One region of the Peribacillus suis genome, then DNA from elsewhere that is predicted to be linked to it. Evidence: riboswitches for the same ligand, from Rfam matches in the RefSeq annotation. Region 1 holds a riboswitch; the other holds the start of a gene.

The links. Region 1 has a riboswitch for glycine ahead of gcvT (glycine cleavage system aminomethyltransferase GcvT). Riboswitches for the same ligand answer to the same signal wherever they lie in the genome.
Region 2: linked by a shared signal. The riboswitch ahead of AC503W_RS03115 (amino acid permease) and the one ahead of gcvT (glycine cleavage system aminomethyltransferase GcvT) in region 1 are both predicted to bind glycine.

Annotation. Positions count from the first base shown of each region.
Region 1 covers NZ_CM182019.1:2,635,769-2,638,954, reverse strand. Annotated here, with positions in the region: gene AC503W_RS12835 (DEAD/DEAH box helicase) at 1-1,312, opposite strand, end outside; glycine riboswitch at 1,633-1,727, shown strand; glycine riboswitch at 1,731-1,815, shown strand; gene gcvT (glycine cleavage system aminomethyltransferase GcvT) at 1,913-3,019, shown strand; gene gcvPA (aminomethyl-transferring glycine dehydrogenase subunit GcvPA) at 3,038-3,186, shown strand, end outside.
Region 2 covers NZ_CM182019.1:644,077-647,262, forward strand. Annotated here, with positions in the region: gene AC503W_RS03115 (amino acid permease) at 89-1,426, opposite strand; glycine riboswitch at 1,620-1,699, opposite strand; gene AC503W_RS03120 (GNAT family N-acetyltransferase) at 1,924-2,466, opposite strand; gene AC503W_RS03125 (amino acid permease) at 2,734-3,186, shown strand, end outside.

The sequences.
Region 1 (3,186 bases):
GTAGGTTGATTCCTTCTCCTCCGGCTTCGGTGGCAATCAATACCTGGATTTTCTTCTGGAATAGTTCCTTCATCCAATCTTTTTTACCACGCTTAAACCCTCCGCGGAATGGAACGGATGAAATGCCATGCTGTTGCAGGTACCATTGTAGATAAAGCTGTGTAGCGCGATATTCGGTGAAAATAATGACCTTGTCATCAATTTTCTTAATAAGTTCCAAAGCCTTCTCTGCCTTTGAATTTTGTTCGGTGAGGTTTACTTTCTCAAACAGATCATCTAATCTTGCTTCAAAGTCAGCCGATGGTTCTTTGTATTTTTCCTTCATATTCTTCAATGTATAGTAGACTGCTTCTCGGCTGCTGCATGCTTCCCTTTGAAGGGTGAGTGAAGAAAAAGCACTTCCTTTTGTTCCGTCTGATATTGGTTTAAACTTCGTTACGGCATCATACAAGGCTTGTTCAGTTGGTGAAAATTCAATGATGATTGTCTCTACACGCCGTTTCGTCCATTCAATTCCAGTATCGGCACGTCGGTTTCTTATCATGACCGTATTGACAAGCTCCTTTAAGTGCTCATCTTCTAGAATGTTCCGGCCTTTCCCTTTGTATTTTTCGGAAAAGAGTGCGGCATTTCCTAGGTGTCCAGGCTTTAATAATGAAACGAGATTAAAGATTTCCTCGATTTTATTCTGAATGGGTGTAGCAGTCAGCAATAAACAGAATTTCTTTTTAAGATTTTGGACAAATTCATAATTTTTCGTTTTATTATTTTTAAGTTTATGAGCTTCATCAATAATGATAAAGTCATATTCTTGATTGAAAATGATATCCCGATGGGGGGCTCGCTTAGCCGTATCGATGGAGGATATGACGATATCGCATGATTCCCATACATAACTCTTCCTTTGAACGACTGCAGGAATATGAAACTTCGTATTCAGTTCGAAAGCCCATTGGGTGACAAGTGATGCGGGTACAAGGATCAAAACCTTTTTAACCAGTCCCCGAATCATATATTCTTTTAAAATCAATCCTGCTTCGATAGTCTTACCAAGACCGACCTCATCAGCCAATATGGCTTTGCCATTCATCTGTTCAACCACCTGACGTGCTGCCTCTAATTGATGGGGAAGGGGAGTCAGTTGTTGAAGGTGCTTTGGCGCTTGTAAGCCTTCAAAATCAGGAATAATTAGGTTCTCTTCCATTTGGATGGCCAGTTTATAAAGATCCCAATTTCCCCATGGACCGTCGTTTTCCATCTTTTGCAGAAATTCATCATTCCATTCAGAACTGAAGGATATATTGATTTTCATTGATTCTTGCTCCTTCTTAAAACATAATTTTCTTAGTTTCTTTAAACCATGAACCTTTTTATAGGGTAATAAAATCTTTCTCCACAAAAGTTATTGCAGAGTAAAGTATCTTAGGGTAGGATGTAAATATATTTAGAAAATTGCAATAGTACTGAAGTTAGAAGGAAAATATTCTTCTTGGATAATAATTTTAGTTATTATAGTATTAGCATTTGGATAGTGCTTTATCCAAAGATCAACAATGAGCAGATTGGTACCCATTTCACGCAAATGGATGACCATCAGGTGGAGAATTTTCAGTCTTTTCCATCAATATGCGGGTGAGGATAAGGGGAGAGACTACCATCTACATATGTAGCGCCGAAGGAGCAAACTTAGCAGTGAATCTCTCAGGCAAATGAACTCTTATCGGACGCGACTCTGGAGAGCGCCAATTATTTAATGACGGCCACCAAAGGGGAAAACCTATAATAATAGGTAAACTTTCAGGTTTCAGGACAGAGAAAAAGCCATTTTGGCTTTCTCTGTCCTTTTTTGTGTCTTTTTTTAAGGAATATCAGCTGAAAGAGAACAAGCAAAAAAATTGAAGGAGGTCATTTTTTGAGCAATTTAAAAAGAACGCCATTATTCGAGGTTTACAGTGAGCACGGTGGAAAAACGATCGATTTTGGTGGGTGGGAACTGCCTGTGCAGTTTACCGGCATAAAAGATGAACACGAAGCTGTGCGTACAAGAGGTGGCTTATTTGATGTGTCGCATATGGGAGAGATTGAGGTAAAAGGTTTCGGGAGCCTTTCTTTTTTACAAAAGATGCTGACGAATGACGTAGCCAAGCTGAAACAGGGCGGAGCGCTATACACAGCCATGTGTTATGAAAATGGGGGGACCGTGGACGATCTTATCGTTTACCAAAAAGCGGAAGAGGATTATCTGCTTGTGGTCAATGCAGCCAACATCGAGAAAGACTTCAATTGGCTTCAGGCGAATGGTATGGAAGGTGTCAGCATCAATAATGTTTCAAACGATTATGCGCAACTTGCTCTGCAGGGTCCTCGAGCGGAGAAAGTATTGCAGAAGATTACCGACCAAACTGATTTAAGCACAATTGGCTTTTTTAAATTTAAAGAAGACGTCCACATTCATAATATATCCACGATGGTTTCACGTACAGGGTATACGGGGGAAGATGGTTTCGAGATATATTGCCGAAGTGAGGATGGTCCAGCCCTTTGGAGAGAAATTTTGGAAGCTGGTAAAGATGATGGGATACAACCGATTGGACTGGGGGCCCGTGATACCCTTCGGTTCGAAGCAAAACTACCGCTTTATGGTCAAGAGCTTTCGCCGGATATCACCCCAATCGAAGCGGGGATTGGTTTTGCGGTTAAACCGGATAAGGCGTCAGACTTTTTTGGGAAAGCCGTGCTTGCCGAACAAAAGGAAAAAGGGGCACCACGTAAGCTTGTTGGCATCGAAATGATTGACAGAGGCATACCTCGGCATGGCTATAAAGTATATAACGGGGAGAAACTCATTGGCGAAGTGACGACAGGGACTCAGTCACCAACATTGAATAAAAATGTAGGATTGGTCCTTATCGATAAAAATCACTCAAGTCTATCCACGGAAGTAGAAGTGGAAATCCGTTCTAAGAGACTGAAAGCCATTGTTATCCAAACACCTTTTTATAAAAATACACGAAAATAGAAGGGAATGGTCCATAAGATGAAACATCGTTACTTACCGATGACAGAGCAGGATAAAAAAGAAATGTTGGAAGTTATAGGGGTCACAACCGTCGATGATCTCTTCAGCGATATACCAGAAAATGTCCGATTTCAAGGTGAATATGACATAAAACCAGCAAAATCAGA
Region 2 (3,186 bases), 2.0 Mb from region 1:
AATATTCGTCACGCTTCATTTTACTCTCTCATTTAATCACAGGAAAATGGGATAGGAAGGTAGACTTCCGTATCCCAAAATTCCTCGTTCATTTTTTTCGATAGTTATATATGACAACTAAAAGAATGAACCAAAGCGGTGTCAGCAATAATGACGGCCTGGTCGCCTCAGCAAACAGCATGACGATCAAGATGAAGATAAACAGCCCTAAGATTACATAGTTGATGAAAGGTGTTAAGGGAGCCCTGAAAGTGGACGTAGCCCTTAAGTCCGGACGTTTTTTCGTATACCGGATATGGGAAATCAAGATGATGCTCCAGACCCATAGGAAGCAGATTGCACTAATCGTTGTCACGATGGTGAAAGCTTGCTCCGGTATGATTTTACTTAATAATGCCCCAATGGAGACAACGATGGTAGACGTAACCAATGCATTGCTCGGAACAGCACGTTTATTTAATTTCTTAAGTTTTGCAGGTGCTTCGTTATTGTTGCTCAAGGTATAAAGCATGCGGCTTGTTGAAAACAATCCACTGTTTCCGGCAGAAGCGGCTGATGTCAACACGACGAAATTGATAATCCCTGCAGCAACCGGAATCCCGATCAAGGCGAAGACCTCCACGAATGGGCTGCTCGCGGCATCGAGCTGTGTCCATGGATTGACGCAAAGGATGACGGTGATGGCACCGATATAGAAAAGCAATATCCGGACAGGGATCTTATTGATCGCTGACGGGATGTTTTTTTTCGGATTGGCGGTTTCGGCCGCTGTCACTCCAATGATTTCGACACCAACAAAGGAGAAGACGACTAGCTGTAGGGAAAGCAAAAAGCCGGATGCGCCGTTCGGGAACATGCCCCCATGACTCCAAAGGTTGTTGAGGGAAACGGTTCCTGTATCGGTTTGGAAGCCAATGATGAGTAAGACAATTCCCACAACGATCAAGGCGACGATCGTGATGACTTTAATGAGGGAGAACCAGAACTCCAATTCTCCGAATAGCTTCACGGTCAACAAATTCAATCCTAGTAGAATCACCAAGCAGGCAAGTGCAGGGATCCATTGCGGAATGTCGAACCAATATTGCATATAGACCCCGACAGCGATGATATCGGCCATGGCCGTCATGATCCAACAGAACCAGTAGGTCCAGCCAGTCACGAAACCAGCCCACGGTCCGATGTATTCCGTGGCGAATTCGGTGAATGAGGAATATCCCGCGTTGGACAACAGCAATTCCCCTAAAGCCCTCATGACGAAAAACAAGGCAATCCCGATAATCAGATACGAAAAGATAATGGAGGGTCCCGCCAACTGTATGGCTTTTCCGGATCCCAAAAATAACCCGGTCCCGATGGTTCCTCCTATGGCGATGAGTTGTACATGTCGATTTTTCAAATCCCTTTTCAATTCTTGTTTAGCCAATTTGTGCGCCCCCGTTGTTATAATTCTTGAATGTGAAGTACATGGTCCGTTGATTCCAATCGATCACCAGGGCAATGAATCTGTCCAGTTTAGTAGCGATTTCACTTCGTTTTTTTAGTGATGATTGAAAAAAGACAATAAAAAAAGAGATTGGAAGCTACCAATCTCGAAAGGTTAAAGAATAACAAATATTCGTTACTCTTCTGTCCTTTTGCCTGAGATTGTGAATCCTTCGGCGCTGCACGTGTGTACAGTCTCTCCAGAAGCTGCTCCTGCTATAGTGTGATCCATAGCATTCATCGCTTGCTTAGTATGTGGTTGTCAATAAATGATCGCTGTGAAAGATGAAATTCTTTTTGGCAACTCATTTATTCTTTTAAAATAATAATGGAATTCTATCACTATTTTGATTTTGGGTCAAAGGGATATATTGTAAATGTGGTGGGGGGTGAATCTATATGACCAGTTTGATGCCCAAAAACGATGCGAACCCCGAATCAGTTTGATAAGAACATTTTTTCATAGTCCCTTTTAAGAATGGCCATGATAATCTCGTCCGAATATTTTCCATTAACATATAAAGACTCCCGTAAAATCCCCTCTTTGACAAAGCCGACTTTCTCATAGGCTCTAATTCCCCGTAAGTTATGGCTGAATACTTCCAGCTGCAGGCGATTTAAAGCCAATTCTTCAAAAACAAAGGCTAAAACAAGCTTGATCGCTTCTGTACCATACCCTTTGCCGGTTAATTCAATGGAATTCATTGAAATTCTAAATCCTGCCTTTTTGTCCTCTTTATCGATATCAGAGATGGATAATTCCCCGATCATTTGGTCACTTTCGTTTAAGCAAATGGCTAGATCATGGCGGGATGGATCTTCATGTATATTCTTTATATGAAGTTGAAGCTGTTCTAAGGTGAATGTAGATCTTGTCCCTGTCATATACCGTATTTCCTCATCCTTTGTATTCTCTAAAAGGATAGGTGCATCCGATTCTTTTAAATAACGGAGATAGATTCTTTCTCCTATTAATTTCACTTTATTTCCTCCTCCGTCGATACTTACCATCAATCGTACATAGGTTTCCTTCACCCGTATAGGGAAAGAACAAGTACCAATCATGTTATCCCATCCATTGCTTTGGGTTAAAAAGTGTTTTTCCTAAAAGTACATTTGTGTTTTTGGGGAATATTTATTATTATAAGATAAGGAAATGCTTTTGTGGGTAAAATACTTAGGAAGCATCGTAAATCTACTAAATTATTTATCTCGTCATTTTATGCTTGTACATCTGGGGGAGTTATCATGTCAAATAAAGAATTAACAAGAGGGCTGGAGGCACGTCATATTCAGATGATTGCCTTGGGCGGTACGATCGGTGTTGGGTTGTTCATGGGATCTGCCAGCACGATTAAGTGGACCGGACCCTCTGTGATGCTGGCGTATGCCATCGCGGGCCTTTTTATCTTTTTTATTATGCGTTCGATGGGGGAAATGCTGTACCTGGAGCCTACTACGGGCTCATTCGCAACGTTTGCGAGTGATTATATCCATCCATTGGCAGGATTTGTAACTGCTTGGAGCAACTGGTTCCTATGGGTGTTGGTCGGCATGTCTGAAATCATTGCCGTAGGATTATATATGAACTTTTGGTTCCCTGAACTGCCAGCTTGGATTCCGGGAGTGGTGGCCATGGTCATCCTTGGCGCCGCTAACCTCATTTCCGTCAAATCCTTCGGTGAATTCGAATTCTGGTTT